One region of the Lysinibacillus sp. FSL M8-0216 genome, then DNA from elsewhere that is predicted to be linked to it. Evidence: a T-box and tRNA genes for the amino acid it is inferred to sense, from the RefSeq annotation. Region 1 holds a T-box; the other regions hold tRNA genes.

Region 1 (5,637 bases):
CGGGCTTCCGTGTTGATTATGGTTGTGCACAAGGTTACTTCGGAGTTACACCTGATATTACGACGTTAGGGAAAGTAATTGGCGGAGGCCTTCCAGTGGGTGCGTTTGCTGGTACTAAAAAAATTATGGAGCAAGTAGCACCAGCTGGACCAATTTATCAAGCAGGTACACTTTCAGGGAATCCATTAGCTATGACAGCGGGCTATGAAACGCTATCACGTTTAGATCACAGTACTTATGAATACTTTAAACAACTAGGCGATCAGCTAGAGGCTGGTTTCCGTGAAGCGGCGACGAAGTACAAAATTCCTCACACTGTTAATCGTGCAGGTTCTATGATTGGCTTCTTCTTTACGAATGAAGAGGTCATTGATTTTGCAACTGCTAAATCATCGGATTTAGCCTTATTTGCTGAATACTTCCGTTTGATGGCTGAGGAAGGAATTTTCCTACCACCGTCTCAGTTTGAAGGGTTGTTTATCTCTACTGCACATACAGAGGAGCATATCGCAAAAACGGTTGATGCCTTCCATAAAGTATTTGCACAATTAGCTAAGTAATTGATAGGGCATGCTAGAAAAAAATCTAGCATGCCCTTTTGTATACATAAGTTAGAAGTCATTGTAGTACTTGAGCAATAAAAGAACAAAAGAGAAAATATAGCATATATTAACTAGTAAGGACAATCATCTATACTGGATGAAGGACCTGCTTTTGTCAAAATTATATCTTTCAGCATAGCCAAAATGTGGACGATATCGTTTATAATATAGCTATTCATAAAAGAAAGTAGTGAATTGATATGGCAACAGGCACACATACGGTCGAAGTACCCGTAGGAATTGAACATGTATGGGATTTCGTCAGTGATATGGAGAAATGGGCAAAGCTAGTCCCAGGTTATAACGCACATGAAATGATTGATGACAAACATTCAACATGGACTTTTAAAGGAAATGTGGGAGTTCTGAAAAAAACAGTTGAAGTAGAAATTATTATTTTAGAGTGGGTATCCCCGTCCAAAGTGACATTTGAACTTAAAGGTCTTTCGGATAATTTCACAGGAAATGGCTATTTCCTTGCAGAAAGCATGGATGCTGAAAACACAAAAATGACAGGCTTCTTAGAGGTTATTGCTGGTGGATTAGCTGGTCCTGTTTTAAACCCAATTTTCAAACCGATTGTACCAAAGGCAACGCAAATGTTAACAGATCGTGTAGCAAATAAAATCAAATTAGTACATGTTTAATGGATGTAAGTACATTCATAAAAATGGCATGCTAGAAGTAATGTTCTAGCATGCCATTTTTATATGAATTTCTTCTTTTTTTATACGGTTGAATAGGAAGCTTTCTAGCATACTATCCCCTCATAAGTCATATGATGCAAAGGGAGGGATTATTATCGAACACAAAACTTGGAATATGAGTGAAACATTTTGTTTTCCTGGGTACGGCTGCCCAACAGAAATAGCAGCTGTGCAAATTAAGCCACAGTGGCAGGCAATGCAGTTAGAGGATTCACTTCGACTAGTAGGCATCTATCATATCACCGCACATGTACGCTTCGATTTTCAAAATATGCAAGCTTTTACAGGCGATGAAGAATTAATTTCAATTGATGCCCTAGATGTCCAAGGAGATACAGGTTATTTTGAGTATGCTGTGCCATTACATGTCGATTTACCAAAGGAATCAAACCTTAAGGATATAATGGTCAAAGATATTCGCCCAAGCTTGACGAATCAGAAATGTCAGCTTGAATGGACAGTCACAAGCATCTTTAACGAATACGAGCCAGTTGTTGAAAATGACCATGTATTAGAAGATCAGTCCTTTACTGCCAGTGCCTATGAACATGAAGAGATACTTACTGTGCCAGAAGAAAGCATGCAAGTGAAAAAACAAACTACCGCAGTAGTAGCAGCTTCACACCAAGTGAAGACTCCAACAGTTGACCAAAAAACAAGTTTGAGAGAATCCTCAAGTCATATTGTTGTACGTGAGTCCAGCACTTGGCATGAAGTGCCTTCCATGATTTGGGATCTAACTGAAGAATATACACCGCTTAAAGTTCGTGTATCAAATGATGTCTTTCAAAAGTAAATAGCTGAGAAGTAGCAAGAGTAATAAGAAAATTAAATCACCGGATGTTGGAACAATAATGACACGGATAAATTGAAAACCACAAATCGGCACGATAATCGTTCTACAGTAAAAACGAACTTGCCTTATCCAAGGTGGTAAAAGCCAGGGGTTATACTTGCGTCGACGCATTTGAATATTCACTTCCTTTTCTATTTACTTTACTCTTATTAAAAGATGACTAAATCACTTGAAAAATTACACGTTTCTGCGGTACAATAAGGAAAATCAAATACAGATGCTATGATAGGGAAGAGTAAATTATGTTACATTTTCAGAGAGGAAACGGTAGCTGAGAAGTTTCTATTTGTACTTAATTGAAGGTAGCCCTTGAGCAGCTTTAGTGAACTAACAGTAGTTAAAGCCGGTTAAACACCGTTACCGAATTAAGAGCCAGTAGATAAGGCTGAGAAATGTATTCGATGATCATTTCCTTAACCGCTGCTGGAATTAAAGGTGGTACCGCGAACTAAAACTCCTTCGTCCTTTTAGACGAGAGGAGTTTTTTTTATTTGGTGAAGTGATTGCTTTATCAATAGTCTTCAAATATTAGGAGGAGTCAATATGACAGAAAACATTTCAATGCCAACTAAATATGACCCACAGTCCATTGAAGCCGGTCGCTACGAATGGTGGTTGCAAGGGAAATTTTTTGAGGCACAGCCAGAAAGTGGGAAAGAACCTTATTCAATCGTTATTCCACCACCGAACGTAACAGGTAAATTGCACCTTGGTCATGCATGGGATACAACTTTACAAGATATCCTCATTCGTATGAAACGTATGCAAGGATATGATGCACTTTGGTTACCAGGTATGGACCATGCAGGTATTGCTACACAGGCAAAAGTAGAAGCAAAGCTACGTGAGGATAATATTACACGTTATGATTTAGGACGTGAAAAATTCCTCGAGAAAACATGGGAATGGAAAGAAGAATATGCTGGGCATATCCGTGATCAATGGGCAAAGCTTGGCCTTGGATTAGACTACACACGTGAGCGTTTCACACTTGATAAAGGTCTTTCGGAGGCAGTTAATACAGTTTTTGTTCAATTATATGAAAAAGGCCTAATCTATCGTGGTGAACGCATTATTAACTGGGATCCAGCTGCTAAAACAGCATTGTCTGATATCGAGGTTATTTACCAAGATGTGCAAGGTGCCTTCTATCATATGAAATATCCTTTAGCTGATGGCTCAGGATATGTAGAAGTTGCGACAACACGTCCTGAAACGATGCTTGGTGACTCTGGCGTAGCTGTTCACCCGAAAGATGAACGTTATCAGCATTTAATTGGTAAAACGGTTATTTTACCGATTGTAGGTCGCGAAATTCCGATTGTAGCAGATGACTATGTTGATATGGAATTTGGAACAGGGGTTGTAAAAATGACACCTGCCCATGATCCAAATGACTTTGAAGTTGGTAATCGTCACAATCTTGAGCGTATCCTCGTGATGAATGAAGATGGCACAATGAACGAACTTGCTGGCAAATACAACGGTATGGATCGTTTTGAATGTCGTAAGCAAATTGTTGCTGATTTACAAGAAGCGGGTGTGTTAATACGCATTGAAGAACATATGCATTCAGTAGGGCATTCTGAACGTTCTGGTGCTGTTGTAGAGCCATATCTTTCAGCACAATGGTTCGTTAAAATGCAACCACTTGCAGATTCTTCATTAGAGCTTCAAAAAGACCAAGAAGGTAAAGTGAACTTTGTTCCGGCTCGTTTTGAAAATACTTATTCTCGCTGGATGGAGAATATTCGTGATTGGTGTATTTCTCGCCAATTATGGTGGGGCCATCAAATCCCGGCTTGGTACCATAATGAAACAGGTGAAATTTACGTAGGAAAAGAAGCACCGGCTGATGCAGACAATTGGACACAAGATGAGGATGTACTAGATACATGGTTCTCTTCAGCGCTATGGCCGTTTTCTACAATGGGCTGGCCAGACGAGGCAAATGAAGAATATAAACGTTACTACCCAACAAATACACTCGTAACAGGCTATGATATTATTTTCTTCTGGGTATCTCGAATGATTTTCCAAGGTCTTGAATTTACAGAGCAACGTCCATTCAAAGATGTGTTAATTCATGGTTTAGTTCGTGATGGTGAAGGGCGTAAAATGAGTAAGTCACTTGGCAATGGTGTAGATCCAATGGATGTTATTGAGCAATACGGTGCAGACTCATTACGCTACTTCTTAGCAACAGGTTCATCACCTGGTCAAGATTTACGTTATACTACTGAGAAGGTAGAGGCTGTATGGAATTTCTCTAATAAGATTTGGAATGCATCCCGTTTTGCCCTTATGAATATGGATGGAATGACATATGATGAAATCGACTTAACAGGTGAAAAATCGGTTGCTGACAAATGGATTTTAACACGCTTAAATGAGACGATTGAACGTGTAACATCTTTGGCAGAGCGCTATGAATTTGGTGAAGTTGGTCGCGAACTTTATAATTTCATTTGGGATGATTTCTGTTCTTGGTATATTGAAATGGCAAAATTACCATTATACGGTGAGGATGAAACTGCTAAAAAGACAACTCGTTCTATTTTAGCGTACGTACTCGATCAAACGATGCGTCTATTGCATCCATTTATGCCATTCATTACAGAGGAAATCTGGCAACACTTACCTCATGATGGTGAATCGATTACAGTGGCTGCATGGCCAACAGTACGCACGGATCTTCATTTTGCTGACGAAGCAGATAATATGAAGCTCCTAATGGATATTATACGTTCAGTACGTAATATTCGTGCGGAAGTAAACACGCCAATGAGCAAAAAAGTACCGTTATTTATCTCTGCGAAAGATGCTGCAACAGTGGCAGTACTTGAAGCGAATAAAGCCTATTTAGAGAAATTCTGTAACCCAGATACGTTAACAATTGGTGAAGGCTTAGAGGCACCTGGTCAATCGATGACAGCAGTTATTACAGGTGCTCAAGTTTTCCTACCGCTTGTTGGGCTTATTAACTTAGAGGAAGAAATCGCTCGTCTTGAAAAAGAGTTAGAGAAATGGGCAAAAGAAGTGAAGTTAGTGACAGGTAAGCTTTCAAATGAAAAGTTCGTATCGAAAGCACCTGAGGCATTAGTAAATGTAGAACGTGAAAAATTAGCGGATTATGAAAATAAGCACGCGGTTGTATTAAAACGTTTAGAGGAATTAAAAAATATGTAATAGTAGAGCAATGGATGACGATAAAGTTATCCATTGCTTTTTTTATGTAGAGAAAAAGTTATGCATTGAAATGGGTAAATGTATGTAGTACCATTTAGAATAATTAGTCTAATAGGTTAGGTGAATTATTATTATAGTAGGAAACAAAACCTAACGCAATATTATGTTGACGGAAAAGAAATGGTCTTTAATGGAATCGCTATACCAAAGCAATGGCTTTTTTTCGGGTTTATGGTATGAATGGAGATGTGAAATGACAGGTAATATGACAACGTATATTACG
Region 2 (5,637 bases), 370 kb from region 1:
AGTAGCACCAGAAGGCTTAACGGTTCTACAGCTCGTTAAACAAGGACGATTTCCTTATCAAAGTTGGCGCCAGCAATGGACGGAGAAGGACGAGGAAATTGTGATGAATGCCTTAAAAGCAACAGGTACGGAGCAATTACGAGATAGACCAGTGGATGAGCTATCAGGTGGGCAACGTCAACGTGCATGGATTGCTATGACACTTGCTCAAGATACAGATATTATTCTTTTAGATGAGCCTACAACCTATTTAGATCTAACTCATCAAATAGAAGTGTTAGATTTATTATTTGAATTAAATCAACAGCAAAAGCGAACAATTATTATGGTCTTACATGATATAAACCTCGCTTGTCGTTATGCCGATCATATCATTACTGTACGTGATCGAGGAGTTTATCGCCAAGGTAAGCCTGAAGAGATCATGACGACAGAATTAGTTAGCCATGTATTTGATCTTGAATGTCAAATGACATCAGATCCAATCTTTGGAACACCTTTATGTATTCCTTATGGTAAAGGACGAAATATTACGTAAGTCTTCAAAAAACAACAAGCCTTCGCCGATTGATTATCTGGCGAAGGCTTTCTTGTTACCTGTTCTTTTCCGTTCATAAAAAAAGTGCAGTAGATGTAAATTCATCTACTGCACTTAGTATGACCCGTACGGGATTCGAACCCGTGTTACCGCCGTGAAAGGGCGGTGTCTTAACCACTTGACCAACGGGCCAATGGCGGAGAAGGAGGGATTTGAACCCTCGCGCCGGTTACCCGACCTACACCCTTAGCAGGGGCGCCTCTTCAGCCTCTTGAGTACTTCCCCACACAAAAAAATGGCTCCGAAGGCAGGACTCGAACCTGCGACAACCTGATTAACAGTCAGGTGCTACTACCAACTGAGCTACTTCGGAATAAATAATGGGCCTAAATGGACTCGAACCATCGACCTCACGCTTATCAGGCGTGCGCTCTAACCAGCTGAGCTATAGGCCCTTGGAGCGGGTGATGAGAATCGAACTCACGACATCAGCTTGGAAGGCTGAGGTTTTACCATTAAACTACACCCGCATAAATGGTGGGTCAGGACGGAATCGAACCGCCGACACTTAGAGCTTCAATCTAATGCTCTACCAACTGAGCTACTGACCCATTTCGTCCATGCTAAGCTTGCTCACTTTTTGCTTCTCATGTCTATAAAAAAATGGCGGTCCCGACCGGGATCGAACCGGCGATCTCCTGCGTGACAGGCAGGCATGTTAACCGCTACACCACGGGACCATTTGGTTGCGGGGGCCGGATTTGAACCAACGACCTTCGGGTTATGAGCCCGACGAGCTACCACTGCTCCACCCCGCGATAATCTTATTGTCTTTTCGAGTTTTTAAAGCACCATTTATGAATAAAACTGGAGGAGGTAGAGGGATTCGAACCCCCGCGCGGTGTTACCCGCCTGTCGGTTTTCAAGACCGATCCCTTCAGCCAGACTTGGGTATACCTCCGTAATAATATATAAATGATGGACCTTGCAGGACTCGAACCTGCGACCGGACGGTTATGAGCCGTCTGCTCTAACCAACTGAGCTAAAGGTCCTTAAGATGGCGGCAGAGGGGATCGAACCCCCGACCTTACGGGTATGAACCGTACGCTCTAGCCAGCTGAGCTACGCCGCCAGGATCTTTATACTGGTTAATTACTATGGTGGAGCCTAGCGGGATCGAACCGCTGACCTCCTGCGTGCAAGGCAGGCGCTCTCCCAGCTGAGCTAAGGCCCCATAATATTTTTTGGAAATGGTCGGGAAGACAGGATTCGAACCTGCGACCCCTTGGTCCCAAACCAAGTGCTCTACCAAGCTGAGCTACTTCCCGTTGTTCTTATGGCGCGCCCGACAGGAGTCGAACCCATAACCTTCTGATCCGTAGTCAGACGCTCTATCCAATTGAGCTACGGGCGCATATAAAATGGTGCCGAGGACCGGAATCGAACCGGTACGGTAGTCACCTACCGCAGGATTTTAAGTCCTGTGCGTCTGCCAGTTCCGCCACCCCGGCACATTTGGAGCGGAAGACGAGGTTCGAACTCGCGACCCCCACCTTGGCAAGGTGGTGTTCTACCACTGAACTACTTCCGCATGTGCATAAGTTTTTTTATCTGGCATATTGAAAAATGGTGCGGGTGAAGGGAGTCGAACCCCCACGCCTTGCGGCGCTAGATCCTAAGTCTAGTGCGTCTGCCAATTCCGCCACACCCGCTTAATATGGTTGGTACTTATAAATGGTGAGCCATGAAGGACTCGAACCTTCGACCCTCTGATTAAAAGTCAGATGCTCTACCAACTGAGCTAATGGCTCGTCTGAAATGGTGCCGGCTATAGGAATCGAACCCACGACCTACTGATTACAAGTCAGTTGCTCTACCTGCTGAGCTAAACCGGCAAATGATGGAGGATGACGGGCTCGAACCGCCGACCCTCTGCTTGTAAGGCAGATGCTCTCCCAGCTGAGCTAATCCTCCTGGGTATTATGCCTAGCGACGTCCTACTCTCACAGGGGGAAGCCCCCAACTACCATCGGCGCTAAAGAGCTTAACTTCCGTGTTCGGTATGGGAACGGGTGTGACCTCTTTGCCATCATCACTAGACTACTTTATTATGTATCTTGTTTTGAAGTTGTTTACCTGTCCTTCAAGACAAGAATTATTGTATAACGTTTTCTCATATTGTGCAATACTTTTTTATAAAAAAAAGAAATTATTACTTTTAAAAGATATTTTTGTTAAGAAAGAGAAAATATTGCCCTGCAAAATATTATATCAATAGTTGTTTCAAAAGAAAACAATTATTTTTCATCTATATATTTTCAGCTTATGATCTTGCTTAAAACTTGCTACTAAATAGTAGCAAGTTCCATAGTCAATCTATCAATTTCTTTAAATGTTGTTGAATCTCCGAAAGATATTCTAAAGAATTGCCGTGCCGTTTCCATTGAATAATTCATAGATAAAATGGCTTTTGTTCCAGATTCGCTATGAATATCACACGCACTTCCCGTTGATATACTGATCCCTGCCTCGTTTAATTTTAATAATACATATTGCCCCTCCACTTTACTCATCATGACACCACAAATATTTGGCAATTGCTGCTTACACTCTATTAGTCGAACTGTTTTTGGTAGACGACTTTTAAAATATCTTCTTAATTCCTCGTAATGCTGTCTTTCATAACTATTATTTTCAACCGCTGCCGCAAAGGAAACAATGGCAGGTGTATCTAAAGTTCCCCCTCTTAATCCTCTTTCATGAGTTACGCCTGGTGTCAGTGCTGGAACACGAATTGCAGGGTTTATATAAACAGCGCCGCAGCCCTTAGGTCCTCCTATTTTATGTGCTGAAATTGTCATAGCGTCTCCTCCTCTTGGTATAGTTAATTTCCCAAAGGATTGTACACAATCAATATGACAGTAAACAGCGGCTTCTTTTGCCGCTTCAATTATTTTTTCCACAGGTTGAATAGAACCAATTTCTGAATTTACATGTTGAATGGAAATTAATGCTGTATCTTTTCGAATAGCGAGTAGTAGTTGTTCTGAGTCAATACAACCATCCTTTTGCAACGGTAATTTTGTCACCTCAAAACCCATTTTCTCCAATGTATTCAAAGCTGCATGTACAGACGTATGTTCAGCTTGTGATGAAATAATATGTTTTCCTTTTTTAGAGGCAAATGCTAATGACAAAATGGCCATAATGTTTCCTTCCGTTCCGCTTCCAGTAAAGATAACGCCATCACTATTGACACCAAGTTCATTGGCTATAATTTCTCTTGATTGCTGGATAAAATAATACGCTTGTCCCCCTAAATCATGGAGACTTGAGCTATTTCCATAATAACGCTGTGCCACCTCTACATATGCTTCAAGCGCCTTCTTCGTCATTGGTGTTGTTGCTGCGTAATCCATGTAGATCATCGTATTCTTCCTCTCTCGTTCAACAGGTCTTGTTTTCTTTTTTATTTTATGTAAAGATAAGTGTCAAGACAACTGTAAAGAAGGTATAACTATGGATGTAAAGACAGACGTCCTTATAATTGGTAGTGGTATTGCAGCACTTCAGGCAGCTCTACTCCTCGAAGAACATTTTAAAATACAAATAGTTACAAAATCATCCGTCCATACGAGCAGTTCCTATCGTGCACAGGGTGGCATTGCCGTCGTGACAAGTGAGGAGGATCATATTGATTGCCATATTGCGGATACATTGAAGGCCGGAGAGTTTCATCATGAAGGTAGAAATGTCCAAACGCTCATAGAAGAAGGCACAAAAATAATGCGTAACTACCTTCAAGCTGAATTCCCCATTGATCGGAATAGCAATGGAGCTCCTGCTCTAGGTCTGGAGGGAGCACATAGCCATCATCGTATTCTCCATGCAGGTGGTGATCGTACTGGTCAAATTTTCATAGATTACTTGCTTCATAAACTTTCTCCTAATACAAAGGTAAATTGCTATGAAATGGCCTATGAACTTTTACTAAATACAAATGGTGACTGTGTAGGTGTACTTACAAAAGGAAGCGAAGGCACTAAACGCTACTTTGCCCATCATGTTATTTTAGCGACAGGTGGTGCAGGAGCACTTTATTCAAGTACATCTAATTACCCAACAAATACTGGTGATGGTATTGCTTTAGCCTTTCGAGCAGGAGCTGCCATCAGTGATATGGAATTTATGCAGTTTCATCCAAGTCTGCTTTGGTGTGAAAACGAGGCAAAAGGATTGATTTCTGAAGCGGTACGAGGAGCTGGTGGTATTTTTGTCGATGCCCAACGTCGTCCAATTATGAAGGGCATCCATGCACAACTTGATTTAGCGCCAAGACATATTACAGCACTCACATTATTTAAGAAACGGGCGGCTGGTGAGGAAACATTCCTTGATATATCCTCCATCCAAAATTTCGATGTAAAATTTCCATCAATCACACAGCTTTGCCGTAACAACCATATTGACTTACAAGATGGCCTGATTCCTGTTTCACCAGGTAGTCATTTTTTAATGGGCGGTATTATTGCTGATGATAAAGGCAGAACCACTATAGCCAACTTGTATGCTATCGGCGAAGTGGCCTGTACAGGTGTTCACGGAGCAAATCGTTTAGCTAGTAACTCCCTATTAGAAGGGATTACTTTTGGTCACAGAATGGCATATTTCATTATCCAACAAGGCTGTAGTCAAAAGGATTTCTTACTTGCTAGCGATAAAAATGTCGATTCAATGCCTTCATTATTTAGCAAACAACAATTACAGCAACATATGATGCAGTACTTAGGTATCGTTAGGAACGGTGACGATTTGCAATATTCCCTCCAGCAATTACCCTCTATACAAGCACTTCTCCATGCAAATTTAAAGGGTTTGCAACAGACTGAGCTGGAACTATATATGATGCATGTTGTCGCCACATTAATAACCCATGCGGCCATTACAAGAACTGAAACACGTGGAGCCCACATTCGTAGCGATAAACCCGCGATGGTAGCAAAGTGGGCAAACCGATGGATTATTTTTTCGCAAGGACAAATGAAAGTGAGGAATTCATTGTATGAATATCATCAAACTCGAGGAAATGCTCAAACAA
Region 3 (5,637 bases), 660 kb from region 1:
TACGGAGTATGTTTCTGTTTTTTTAGTAAACAGACTATCAAAAAATAAAGTTCCATTTGGATCAATACTTTTATATTTTTCATTCATGGAGAATAAAACATTAGAGATAACTTCTTTTTTAGTTGAAATACCTTTGTCCTTTGCAATTTCAAACATAGTAATAATTGATTCTAATTCTCGTATTTGTTCATCTAGTTCTTGTACTTTACTCTCAGCATCTTCTGCATTAAATAATTGCTCTTTATAAAATAACAGTGATTCTAAAGAAATCTCGTCAACGAACATTATCCCATAGTTTACTTACCTGATTACACGAACCAGTCAAATCATTGAAGTTATATAGTAACTAATATCATTACTATCTGTTCTAAAATTCATCAAGTATAATAAAGCTTTAGTTTCATACTCGCTTCCAATACCTCTATTCTTTTCTGTAGCTTGAATAACATAGCTCATTCGTTAGCCCCCCTTTTCATGGAAGAATATTCAATCTTAATGTATACAGTTTTTCTACAAATTTTCAACATAAAAAAAGAACCCTTGAGTTATCAAGGATTCTTTCACTTTTTAGATACCGGTGGTCGGGGTCGAACCGACACTCCAAAGGAACACGATTTTGAGTCGTGCGCGTCTGCCAATTCCGCCACACCGGCATAATGGAGATAAAAAAAATCGGATAAACCGATTAGCAGTAAAAATATGGAGGCGGCAACCGGATTTGAACCGGTGATAAAGGTGTTGCAGACCTGTGCCTTACCACTTGGCTATGCCGCCATCATACTTGGAGCGGAAGACGAGGTTCGAACTCGCGACCCCCACCTTGGCAAGGTGGTGTTCTACCACTGAACTACTTCCGCAATAAATGGCTGGGGTACCTGGATTCGAACCAGGGCATGACGGAATCAAAATCCGTTGCCTTACCGCTTGGCTATACCCCAAAAGATAATTATATATAAAAATGGGGCGACTGATGGGAATCGAACCCACGAATGCCTGAACCACAATCAGGTGCGTTAACCACTTCGCCACAACCGCCATTATTAATATTATTTTGTTTTATTTTAAAGTTAAATGGGGCGACTGATGGGAATCGAACCCACGAATGCCTGAACCACAATCAGGTGCGTTAACCACTTCGCCACAACCGCCATAAAATTTAATTGGCAGGGGCAGTAGGAATCGAACCCACATCAAAGGTTTTGGAGACCTCTATTCTACCGTTAAACTATGCCCCTATTTGATAAAAACTGGTGGAGGGGGACGGATTCGAACCGCCGAACCCTAAGGAGCGGATTTACAGTCCGCCGCGTTTAGCCACTTCGCTACCCCTCCGGGAATAAATGGTGCCGGCGATAGGAGTCGAACCCACGACCTACTGATTACAAGTCAGTTGCTCTACCAACTGAGCTACACCGGCAAAAAAATGATGGGTCAGGACGGAATCGAACCGCCGACACTTAGAGCTTCAATCTAATGCTCTACCAACTGAGCTACTGACCCATATACTATAAAAATGGCGGTCCCGACCGGGATCGAACCGGCGATCTCCTGCGTGACAGGCAGGCATGTTAACCGCTACACCACGGGACCATTTGGTTGCGGGGGCTGGATTTGAACCAACGACCTTCGGGTTATGAGCCCGACGAGCTACCACTGCTCCACCCCGCGATAATGATATATGTTGTTTTTAAAAATGGTGGAGGATGACGGGCTCGAACCGCCGACCCTCTGCTTGTAAGGCAGATGCTCTCCCAGCTGAGCTAATCCTCCATCTGGGTATAAAAATGAATGGTGACCCCTACGGGATTCGAACCCGTGTTACCGCCGTGAAAGGGCGGTGTCTTAACCACTTGACCAAGGGGCCTTCGTTTGGAATAATTAAAAGTGCTGGCGGAGAGTAAGGGATTTGAACCCTTGAGACAGTGTTAACCGCCTACACGATTTCCAATCGTGCTCCTTCGGCCACTCGGACAACTCTCCAAGAATGGCTCCGAAGGCAGGACTCGAACCTGCGACAACCTGATTAACAGTCAGGTGCTACTACCAACTGAGCTACTTCGGAATAATTTTAGTATACAGCCTAGCGACGTCCTACTCTCACAGGGGGAAGCCCCCAACTACCATCGGCGCTAAAGAGCTTAACTTCCGTGTTCGGTATGGGAACGGGTGTGACCTCTTTGCCATCATCACTAGACTATTTGAAAGACAATACTTATTATAACATATTTTATCGAAATTACAAGTATAATATAATAATTTTATTCTTTCAAAACTGGATAAACGGTTCATTGAAGGTTTCAAACTTTTTTGGTTAAGTCCTCGATCGATTAGTATTCGTCAGCTCCATGTGTCACCACACTTCCACCTCGAACCTATCTACCTCATCGTCTTTGAGGGATCTTACTTACTTGCGTAATGGGAAATCTCATCTTGAGGGGGGCTTCATGCTTAGATGCTTTCAGCACTTATCCCGTCCACACATAGCTACCCAGCGATGCCTTTGGCAAGACAACTGGTACACCAGCGGTGTGTCCATCCCGGTCCTCTCGTACTAAGGACAGCTCCTCTCAAATTTCCTACGCCCACGACGGATAGGGACCGAACTGTCTCACGACGTTCTGAACCCAGCTCGCGTACCGCTTTAATGGGCGAACAGCCCAACCCTTGGGACCGACTACAGCCCCAGGATGCGATGAGCCGACATCGAGGTGCCAAACCTCCCCGTCGATGTGGACTCTTGGGGGAGATAAGCCTGTTATCCCCGGGGTAGCTTTTATCCGTTGAGCGATGGCCCTTCCATGCGGAACCACCGGATCACTAAGCCCGTCTTTCGACCCTGCTCGACTTGTAGGTCTCGCAGTCAAGCTCCCTTGTGCCTTTACACTCTACGAATGATTTCCAACCATTCTGAGGGAACCTTTGGGCGCCTCCGTTACCTTTTAGGAGGCGACCGCCCCAGTCAAACTGTCCGCCTGACACTGTCTCCTGCCCCGCTAAGGGGCATGGGTTAGAATTTCAATACAACCAGGGTAGTATCCCACCGACGCCTCCTTCGAAGCTGGCGCTCCGAGATCTCTGGCTCCTACCTATCCTGTACAAGTTGTACCAAAATTCAATATCAGGCTACAGTAAAGCTCCACGGGGTCTTTCCGTCCTGTCGCGGGTAACCTGCATCTTCACAGGTACTATAATTTCACCGAGTCTCTCGTTGAGACAGTGCCCAGATCGTTACGCCTTTCGTGCGGGTCGGAACTTACCCGACAAGGAATTTCGCTACCTTAGGACCGTTATAGTTACGGCCGCCGTTTACTGGGGCTTCAATTCGCAGCTTCGCTTGCGCTAACCACTCCTCTTAACCTTCCAGCACCGGGCAGGCGTCAGCCCCTATACGTCACCTTACGGTTTTGCAGAGACCTGTGTTTTTGCTAAACAGTCGCCTGGGCCTATTCACTGCGGCTCTCATGCGCTTGCACGCTCAAGAGCACCCCTTCTCCCGAAGTTACGGGGTCATTTTGCCGAGTTCCTTAACGAGAGTTCTCTCGCACACCTTAGGATTCTCTCCTCGACTACCTGTGTCGGTTTGCGGTACGGGCACCTCTCACCTCGATAGAGGCTTTTCTTGGCAGTGTGAAATCAGGAACTTCGTCCATACGGACTCGCCATCACAGCTCAACGTTACAGTGTGCGGATTTGCCTACACACACGCCTTACTGCTTGGACGCGCATAACCAACAGCGCGCTTACCCTATCCTACTGCGTCCCCCCATTTCTCAAACGGTGAGGAGGTGGTACAGGAATATCAACCTGTTGTCCATCGCCTACGCCTATCGGCCTCGGCTTAGGTCCCGACTAACCCTGAGCGGACGAGCCTTCCTCAGGAAACCTTAGTCATACGGTGGACGGGATTCTCACCCGTCTTTCGCTACTCATACCGGCATTCTCACTTCTAAGCGCTCCACCAGTCCTTCCGGTCTGACTTCAACGCACTTAGAACGCTCTCCTACCACTGACATCGTAGATGTCAATCCACAGCTTCGGTGAATCGTTTAGCCCCGATACATTTTCGGCGCAGCGTCACTCGACCAGTGAGCTATTACGCACTCTTTAAATGATGGCTGCTTCTAAGCCAACATCCTGGTTGTCTGTGCAACGCCACATCCTTTTCCACTTAACGATTACTTTGGGACCTTAGCTGGTGGTCTGGGCTGTTTCCCTTTTGACTACGGATCTTATCACTCGCAGTCTGACTCCCGTGTATAAATATCTGGCATTCGGAGTTTGTCTGAATTCGGTAAACCGGGATGGCCCCCTAGTCCAAACAGTGCTCTACCTCCAGTATTCTCATCACGAGGCTAGCCCTAAAGCTATTTCGGAGAGAACCAGCTATCTCCAAGTTCGATTGGAATTTCTCCGCTACCCACACCTCATCCCCGCACTTTTCAACGTGCGTGGGTTCGGGCCTCCAGTAAGTGTTACCTTACCTTCACCCTGGACATGGGTAGATCACCTGGTTTCGGGTCTACGACCACGTACTATTTCGCCCTATTCAGACTCGCTTTCGCTGCGGCTCCGCCTTCTAAAGCTTAACCTCGCACGTAATCGTAACTCGCCGGTTCATTCTACAAAAGGCACGCTATCACCCATTAACGGGCTCTAACTACTTGTAGGCACACGGTTTCAGGATCTCTTTCACTCCCCTTCCGGGGTGCTTTTCACCTTTCCCTCACGGTACTGGTTCACTATCGGTCACTAGGTAGTATTTAGCCTTGGGAGATGGTCCTCCCGGATTCCGACGGAATTTCACGTGTTCCGCCGTACTCAGGATCCACTCAGGAGGGAACGAACTTTCGACTACAGGGCTTTTACCTGCTCTGGCGGACCTTTCCAAGTCGCTTCATCTAACTCGCTCTTTTGTAACTCCGTATTGAGTGTCCTACAACCCCAAGAGGCAAGCCTCTTGGTTTGGGCTCTTCCCGTTTCGCTCGCCGCTACTCAGGGAATCGATTTTTCTTTCTCTTCCTCCAGGTACTTAGATGTTTCAGTTCCCTGGGTCTGCCTTCAAGACGCTATGTATTCACGTCAAGATACTACGCGATTAAACGTAGTGGGTTCCCCCATTCGGAAATCTCCGGATCAAAGCTCACTTACAGCTCCCCGAAGCATATCGGTGTTAGTGCCGTCCTTCTTCGGCTCCTAGTGCCAAGGCATTCGCCGTGCGCCCTTAATAACTTAACCTATCAGCTTTCAATACACATCGCATTTAACTGCTCGTGTCTTGAAACCTTTTAATGTTATTAAGCCTATAAAAAACTTAAAAAATAAATGTGTTTGTTACTATTTCAATGTCGTTTTATCCAGTTTTCAAAGAACAAGTTTTGAAGTATTTCATTCAGAAGAATGAACCTTCAAAACTGAACGCAAAACGTAATCTTACAAACCCAAGGTTTGTATTCCGAAAATATCCTTAGAAAGGAGGTGATCCAGCCGCACCTTCCGATACGGCTACCTTGTTACGACTTCACCCCAATCATCTATCCCACCTTCGGCGGCTGGCTCCAAAAGGTTACCTCACCGACTTCGGGTGTTACAAACTCTCGTGGTGTGACGGGCGGTGTGTACAAGGCCCGGGAACGTATT
Region 4 (5,637 bases), 1.6 Mb from region 1:
TTGGGCACTCTAAGGTGACTGCCGGTGACAAACCGGAGGAAGGTGGGGATGACGTCAAATCATCATGCCCCTTATGACCTGGGCTACACACGTGCTACAATGGACGATACAAACGGTTGCCAACTCGCGAGAGGGAGCTAATCCGATAAAGTCGTTCTCAGTTCGGATTGTAGGCTGCAACTCGCCTACATGAAGCCGGAATCGCTAGTAATCGCGGATCAGCATGCCGCGGTGAATACGTTCCCGGGCCTTGTACACACCGCCCGTCACACCACGAGAGTTTGTAACACCCGAAGTCGGTGAGGTAACCTTTTGGAGCCAGCCGCCGAAGGTGGGATAGATGATTGGGGTGAAGTCGTAACAAGGTAGCCGTATCGGAAGGTGCGGCTGGATCACCTCCTTTCTAAGGATATTTTCGGAATACAAACCTTGGGTTTGTAAGATTACGTTTTGCGTTCAGTTTTGAAGGTTCATTCTTCTGAATGAAATACTTCAAAACTTGTTCTTTGAAAACTGGATAAAACGACATTGAAATAGTAACAAACACATTTATTTTTTTAAGTTTTTTATAGGCTTAATAACATTAAAAGGTTTCAAGACACGAGCAGTTAAATGCGATGTGTATTGGAAGCTGATAGGTTAAGTTATTAAGGGCGCACGGCGAATGCCTTGGCACTAGGAGCCGAAGAAGGACGGCACTAACACCGATATGCTTCGGGGAGCTGTAAGTGAGCTTTGATCCGGAGATTTCCGAATGGGGGAACCCACTACGTTTAATCGCGTAGTATCTTGACGTGAATACATAGCGTCTTGAAGGCAGACCCAGGGAACTGAAACATCTAAGTACCTGGAGGAAGAGAAAGAAAAATCGATTCCCTGAGTAGCGGCGAGCGAAACGGGAAGAGCCCAAACCAAGAGGCTTGCCTCTTGGGGTTGTAGGACACTCAATACGGAGTTACAAAAGAGCGAGTTAGATGAAGCGACTTGGAAAGGTCCGCCAGAGCAGGTAAAAGCCCTGTAGTCGAAAGTTCGTTCCCTCCTGAGTGGATCCTGAGTACGGCGGAACACGTGAAATTCCGTCGGAATCCGGGAGGACCATCTCCCAAGGCTAAATACTACCTAGTGACCGATAGTGAACCAGTACCGTGAGGGAAAGGTGAAAAGCACCCCGGAAGGGGAGTGAAAGAGATCCTGAAACCGTGTGCCTACAAGTAGTTAGAGCCCGTTAATGGGTGATAGCGTGCCTTTTGTAGAATGAACCGGCGAGTTACGATTACGTGCGAGGTTAAGCTTTAGAAGGCGGAGCCGCAGCGAAAGCGAGTCTGAATAGGGCGAAATAGTACGTGGTCGTAGACCCGAAACCAGGTGATCTACCCATGTCCAGGGTGAAGGTAAGGTAACACTTACTGGAGGCCCGAACCCACGCACGTTGAAAAGTGCGGGGATGAGGTGTGGGTAGCGGAGAAATTCCAATCGAACTTGGAGATAGCTGGTTCTCTCCGAAATAGCTTTAGGGCTAGCCTCGTGATGAGAATACTGGAGGTAGAGCACTGTTTGGACTAGGGGGCCATCCCGGTTTACCGAATTCAGACAAACTCCGAATGCCAGATATTTATACACGGGAGTCAGACTGCGAGTGATAAGATCCGTAGTCAAAAGGGAAACAGCCCAGACCACCAGCTAAGGTCCCAAAGTAATCGTTAAGTGGAAAAGGATGTGGCGTTGCACAGACAACCAGGATGTTGGCTTAGAAGCAGCCATCATTTAAAGAGTGCGTAATAGCTCACTGGTCGAGTGACGCTGCGCCGAAAATGTATCGGGGCTAAACGATTCACCGAAGCTGTGGATTGACATCTACGATGTCAGTGGTAGGAGAGCGTTCTAAGTGCGTTGAAGTCAGACCGGAAGGACTGGTGGAGCGCTTAGAAGTGAGAATGCCGGTATGAGTAGCGAAAGACGGGTGAGAATCCCGTCCACCGTATGACTAAGGTTTCCTGAGGAAGGCTCGTCCGCTCAGGGTTAGTCGGGACCTAAGCCGAGGCCGATAGGCGTAGGCGATGGACAACAGGTTGATATTCCTGTACCACCTCCTCACCGTTTGAGAAATGGGGGGACGCAGTAGGATAGGGTAAGCGCGCTGTTGGTTATGCGCGTCCAAGCAGTAAGGCGTGTGTGTAGGCAAATCCGCACACTGTAACGTTGAGCTGTGATGGCGAGTCCGTATGGACGAAGTTCCTGATTTCACACTGCCAAGAAAAGCCTCTATCGAGGTGAGAGGTGCCCGTACCGCAAACCGACACAGGTAGTCGAGGAGAGAATCCTAAGGTGTGCGAGAGAACTCTCGTTAAGGAACTCGGCAAAATGACCCCGTAACTTCGGGAGAAGGGGTGCTCTTGAGCGTGCAAGCGCATGAGAGCCGCAGTGAATAGGCCCAGGCGACTGTTTAGCAAAAACACAGGTCTCTGCAAAACCGTAAGGTGACGTATAGGGGCTGACGCCTGCCCGGTGCTGGAAGGTTAAGAGGAGTGGTTAGCGCAAGCGAAGCTGCGAATTGAAGCCCCAGTAAACGGCGGCCGTAACTATAACGGTCCTAAGGTAGCGAAATTCCTTGTCGGGTAAGTTCCGACCCGCACGAAAGGCGTAACGATCTGGGCACTGTCTCAACGAGAGACTCGGTGAAATTATAGTACCTGTGAAGATGCAGGTTACCCGCGACAGGACGGAAAGACCCCGTGGAGCTTTACTGTAGCCTGATATTGAATTTTGGTACAACTTGTACAGGATAGGTAGGAGCCAGAGATCTCGGAGCGCCAGCTTCGAAGGAGGCGTCGGTGGGATACTACCCTGGTTGTATTGAAATTCTAACCCATGCCCCTTAGCGGGGCAGGAGACAGTGTCAGGCGGACAGTTTGACTGGGGCGGTCGCCTCCTAAAAGGTAACGGAGGCGCCCAAAGGTTCCCTCAGAATGGTTGGAAATCATTCGTAGAGTGTAAAGGCACAAGGGAGCTTGACTGCGAGACCTACAAGTCGAGCAGGGTCGAAAGACGGGCTTAGTGATCCGGTGGTTCCGCATGGAAGGGCCATCGCTCAACGGATAAAAGCTACCCCGGGGATAACAGGCTTATCTCCCCCAAGAGTCCACATCGACGGGGAGGTTTGGCACCTCGATGTCGGCTCATCGCATCCTGGGGCTGTAGTCGGTCCCAAGGGTTGGGCTGTTCGCCCATTAAAGCGGTACGCGAGCTGGGTTCAGAACGTCGTGAGACAGTTCGGTCCCTATCCGTCGTGGGCGTAGGAAATTTGAGAGGAGCTGTCCTTAGTACGAGAGGACCGGGATGGACACACCGCTGGTGTACCAGTTGTCTTGCCAAAGGCATCGCTGGGTAGCTATGTGTGGACGGGATAAGTGCTGAAAGCATCTAAGCATGAAGCCCCCCTCAAGATGAGATTTCCCATTACGCAAGTAAGTAAGATCCCTCAAAGACGATGAGGTAGATAGGTTCGAGGTGGAAGTGTGGTGACACATGGAGCTGACGAATACTAATCGATCGAGGACTTAACCAAAAAAGTTTGAAACCTTCAATGAACCGTTTATCCAGTTTTGAAAGAATAAGCTTTCAATTGAATAAGTGAAGTGATGATGGCAAAGAGGTCACACCCGTTCCCATACCGAACACGGAAGTTAAGCTCTTTAGCGCCGATGGTAGTTGGGGGCTTCCCCCTGTGAGAGTAGGACGTCGCTTCGCTTATTTTTTATGGAGGATTAGCTCAGTTGGGAGAGCACCTGCCTTACAAGCAGGGGGTCGGCGGTTCGAGCCCGTCATCCTCCACCATTTTGGTCCCGTGGTGTAGCGGTTAACATGCCTGCCTGTCACGCAGGAGATCGCCGGTTCGATCCCGGTCGGGACCGTTATTTTTTTATTGCCGGTGTAGCTCAGTTGGTAGAGCAACTGACTTGTAATCAGTAGGTCGTGGGTTCGACTCCTATCGCCGGCACCATTATTCCCTTGGAGGGGTAGCGAAGTGGCTAAACGCGGCGGACTGTAAATCCGCTCCTTAGGGTTCGGCGGTTCGAATCCGTCCCCCTCCACCATTTTAGGGGCATAGTTCAACGGTAGAATAGAGGTCTCCAAAACCTTTGGTGTGGGTTCGATTCCTACTGCCCCTGCCAGGTATTGAGGTACTCGTTCATATATGGCTGTTATTATATAGTGGCGGTTGTGGCGAAGTGGTTAACGCATCGGATTGTGGTTCCGACATTCGTGGGTTCGATTCCCATCAGTCGCCCCATTTTAAAATTGGGGTATAGCCAAGCGGTAAGGCAACGGATTTTGATTCCGTCATGCCTAGGTTCGAATCCTAGTACCCCAGCCATTTTTTATTTTACGAGCCATTAGCTCAGTTGGTAGAGCATCTGACTTTTAATCAGAGGGTCGAAGGTTCGAGTCCTTCATGGCTCATCATTTTTTATTAATTTTGCGCCCGTAGCTCAATTGGATAGAGCGTCTGACTACGGATCAGAAGGTTATGGGTTCGACTCCTGTCGGGCGCGCCAATTTATTCATGTTTTCGGAATGTAGCTCAGCTTGGTAGAGCACTTGGTTTGGGACCAAGGGGTCGTAGGTTCGAATCCTGTCATTCCGATCATCTATAAATGGGGCCTTAGCTCAGCTGGGAGAGCGCCTGCCTTGCACGCAGGAGGTCAGCGGTTCGATCCCGCTAGGCTCCACCATTTTAATATTTTTGGAGGTATACCCAAGTCTGGCTGAAGGGATCGGTCTTGAAAACCGACAGGCGGGTAACACCGCGCGGGGGTTCGAATCCCTCTACCTCCTCCATTTCGGGTCAGTAGCTCAGTTGGTAGAGCATTAGATTGAAGCTCTAAGTGTCGGCGGTTCGATTCCGTCCTGACCCACCATTATTTGCGGGTGTAGTTTAATGGTAAAACCTCAGCCTTCCAAGCTGATGTCGTGAGTTCGATTCTCATCACCCGCTCCAAAATGGGCCTATAGCTCAGCTGGTTAGAGCGCACGCCTGATAAGCGTGAGGTCGATGGTTCGAGTCCATTTAGGCCCATCATTATTCCGAAGTAGCTCAGTTGGTAGTAGCACCTGACTGTTAATCAGGTTGTCGCAGGTTCGAGTCCTGCCTTCGGAGCCACGGCCCGTTGGTCAAGTGGTTAAGACACCGCCCTTTCACGGCGGTAACACGGGTTCGAATCCCGTACGGGTCATCAAGCATGTAGCACAGTTGTGTGCTACATGCTTTTTTTATCTTTGCATAAACAGGTATCAAAGCTATAAATCCTTTGACAAGGTTTTGTAGCTTTTTAATGTTAGGTCTAAACATTTCCTTCTACCAAATGCTCATAATCCCTCTCTTTTTATAGGCTCGTTTAAAGGAGTACTATAATTCAATTACTACTTGGAACGATGCTTTATAGTAAATTTGAACAAACTATTTCATATATGCAATATGTATGTTTTTTCACTAGCTATTTTCATGGTGCTTATTGCCTCGTTCCTCTAATATGAGGATAAGTGGAGGAATCGATATGAATATACAGGAGATACAATGTTTTTTAAATCAATACCAGCTGGAACAAAATGAATCCAAACTTTGGTTAGAAAATAGAT

The links. A T-box is a leader RNA that pairs with one kind of tRNA and senses whether it is charged. The one in region 1 lies ahead of MKX57_RS16915 (valine--tRNA ligase), so its partner is inferred to be a tRNA-Val.
Region 2: it has a tRNA-Val gene. The T-box ahead of MKX57_RS16915 (valine--tRNA ligase) is inferred to sense a tRNA for this amino acid. The anticodon was not compared.
Region 3: it has a tRNA-Val gene. The T-box ahead of MKX57_RS16915 (valine--tRNA ligase) is inferred to sense a tRNA for this amino acid. The anticodon was not compared.
Region 4: it has a tRNA-Val gene. The T-box ahead of MKX57_RS16915 (valine--tRNA ligase) is inferred to sense a tRNA for this amino acid. The anticodon was not compared.

Annotation. Positions count from the first base shown of each region.
Region 1 is NZ_CP152007.1:3,431,445-3,437,081, reverse strand. It holds gene hemL (glutamate-1-semialdehyde 2,1-aminomutase) at 1-560, shown strand, start outside; gene MKX57_RS16925 (SRPBCC family protein) at 803-1,249, shown strand; gene MKX57_RS16920 (hypothetical protein) at 1,425-2,105, shown strand; T-box leader at 2,379-2,635, shown strand; gene MKX57_RS16915 (valine--tRNA ligase) at 2,709-5,354, shown strand; gene MKX57_RS16910 (hypothetical protein) at 5,608-5,637, shown strand, end outside.
Region 2 is NZ_CP152007.1:3,801,951-3,807,587, forward strand. It holds gene MKX57_RS18740 (ABC transporter ATP-binding protein) at 1-538, shown strand, start outside; tRNA gene MKX57_RS18745 (tRNA-Glu) at 659-730, opposite strand; tRNA gene MKX57_RS18750 (tRNA-Ser) at 733-823, opposite strand; tRNA gene MKX57_RS18755 (tRNA-Asn) at 835-911, opposite strand; tRNA gene MKX57_RS18760 (tRNA-Ile) at 920-993, opposite strand; tRNA gene MKX57_RS18765 (tRNA-Gly) at 995-1,068, opposite strand; tRNA gene MKX57_RS18770 (tRNA-Phe) at 1,074-1,149, opposite strand; tRNA gene MKX57_RS18775 (tRNA-Asp) at 1,203-1,278, opposite strand; tRNA gene MKX57_RS18780 (tRNA-Met) at 1,282-1,356, opposite strand; tRNA gene MKX57_RS18785 (tRNA-Ser) at 1,407-1,499, opposite strand; tRNA gene MKX57_RS18790 (tRNA-Ile) at 1,518-1,591, opposite strand; tRNA gene MKX57_RS18795 (tRNA-Met) at 1,598-1,671, opposite strand; tRNA gene MKX57_RS18800 (tRNA-Ala) at 1,698-1,773, opposite strand; tRNA gene MKX57_RS18805 (tRNA-Pro) at 1,791-1,867, opposite strand; tRNA gene MKX57_RS18810 (tRNA-Arg) at 1,877-1,953, opposite strand; tRNA gene MKX57_RS18815 (tRNA-Leu) at 1,962-2,050, opposite strand; tRNA gene MKX57_RS18820 (tRNA-Gly) at 2,056-2,130, opposite strand; tRNA gene MKX57_RS18825 (tRNA-Leu) at 2,167-2,251, opposite strand; tRNA gene MKX57_RS18830 (tRNA-Lys) at 2,275-2,350, opposite strand; tRNA gene MKX57_RS18835 (tRNA-Thr) at 2,359-2,434, opposite strand; tRNA gene MKX57_RS18840 (tRNA-Val) at 2,441-2,513, opposite strand; rRNA gene rrf (5S ribosomal RNA) at 2,524-2,639, opposite strand; gene MKX57_RS18850 (IscS subfamily cysteine desulfurase) at 2,888-3,958, opposite strand; gene nadB (L-aspartate oxidase) at 4,059-5,637, shown strand, end outside; gene nadC (carboxylating nicotinate-nucleotide diphosphorylase) at 5,602-5,637, shown strand, end outside.
Region 3 is NZ_CP152007.1:4,093,735-4,099,371, forward strand. It holds gene MKX57_RS20335 (hypothetical protein) at 1-285, opposite strand, end outside; gene MKX57_RS20340 (hypothetical protein) at 322-456, opposite strand; tRNA gene MKX57_RS20345 (tRNA-Leu) at 573-653, opposite strand; tRNA gene MKX57_RS20350 (tRNA-Cys) at 701-774, opposite strand; tRNA gene MKX57_RS20355 (tRNA-Gly) at 783-857, opposite strand; tRNA gene MKX57_RS20360 (tRNA-Gln) at 864-938, opposite strand; tRNA gene MKX57_RS20365 (tRNA-His) at 960-1,035, opposite strand; tRNA gene MKX57_RS20370 (tRNA-His) at 1,073-1,148, opposite strand; tRNA gene MKX57_RS20375 (tRNA-Trp) at 1,162-1,235, opposite strand; tRNA gene MKX57_RS20380 (tRNA-Tyr) at 1,249-1,332, opposite strand; tRNA gene MKX57_RS20385 (tRNA-Thr) at 1,342-1,417, opposite strand; tRNA gene MKX57_RS20390 (tRNA-Phe) at 1,428-1,500, opposite strand; tRNA gene MKX57_RS20395 (tRNA-Asp) at 1,515-1,590, opposite strand; tRNA gene MKX57_RS20400 (tRNA-Met) at 1,594-1,668, opposite strand; tRNA gene MKX57_RS20405 (tRNA-Val) at 1,695-1,770, opposite strand; tRNA gene MKX57_RS20410 (tRNA-Glu) at 1,790-1,864, opposite strand; tRNA gene MKX57_RS20415 (tRNA-Ser) at 1,889-1,980, opposite strand; tRNA gene MKX57_RS20420 (tRNA-Asn) at 1,986-2,062, opposite strand; rRNA gene rrf (5S ribosomal RNA) at 2,079-2,194, opposite strand; rRNA gene MKX57_RS20430 (23S ribosomal RNA) at 2,308-5,235, opposite strand; rRNA gene MKX57_RS20435 (16S ribosomal RNA) at 5,469-5,637, opposite strand, start outside.
Region 4 is NZ_CP152007.1:257,354-262,990, forward strand. It holds rRNA gene MKX57_RS01180 (16S ribosomal RNA) at 1-403, shown strand, start outside; rRNA gene MKX57_RS01185 (23S ribosomal RNA) at 638-3,565, shown strand; rRNA gene rrf (5S ribosomal RNA) at 3,632-3,747, shown strand; tRNA gene MKX57_RS01195 (tRNA-Val) at 3,759-3,834, shown strand; tRNA gene MKX57_RS01200 (tRNA-Asp) at 3,839-3,911, shown strand; tRNA gene MKX57_RS01205 (tRNA-Thr) at 3,925-4,000, shown strand; tRNA gene MKX57_RS01210 (tRNA-Tyr) at 4,011-4,094, shown strand; tRNA gene MKX57_RS01215 (tRNA-Trp) at 4,099-4,172, shown strand; tRNA gene MKX57_RS01220 (tRNA-His) at 4,216-4,291, shown strand; tRNA gene MKX57_RS01225 (tRNA-Gln) at 4,301-4,375, shown strand; tRNA gene MKX57_RS01230 (tRNA-Lys) at 4,389-4,461, shown strand; tRNA gene MKX57_RS01235 (tRNA-Arg) at 4,480-4,556, shown strand; tRNA gene MKX57_RS01240 (tRNA-Pro) at 4,572-4,645, shown strand; tRNA gene MKX57_RS01245 (tRNA-Ala) at 4,658-4,733, shown strand; tRNA gene MKX57_RS01250 (tRNA-Ser) at 4,747-4,839, shown strand; tRNA gene MKX57_RS01255 (tRNA-Phe) at 4,844-4,919, shown strand; tRNA gene MKX57_RS01260 (tRNA-Gly) at 4,926-4,999, shown strand; tRNA gene MKX57_RS01265 (tRNA-Ile) at 5,004-5,077, shown strand; tRNA gene MKX57_RS01270 (tRNA-Asn) at 5,085-5,161, shown strand; tRNA gene MKX57_RS01275 (tRNA-Glu) at 5,163-5,234, shown strand; gene MKX57_RS01280 (nitric oxide synthase oxygenase) at 5,556-5,637, shown strand, end outside.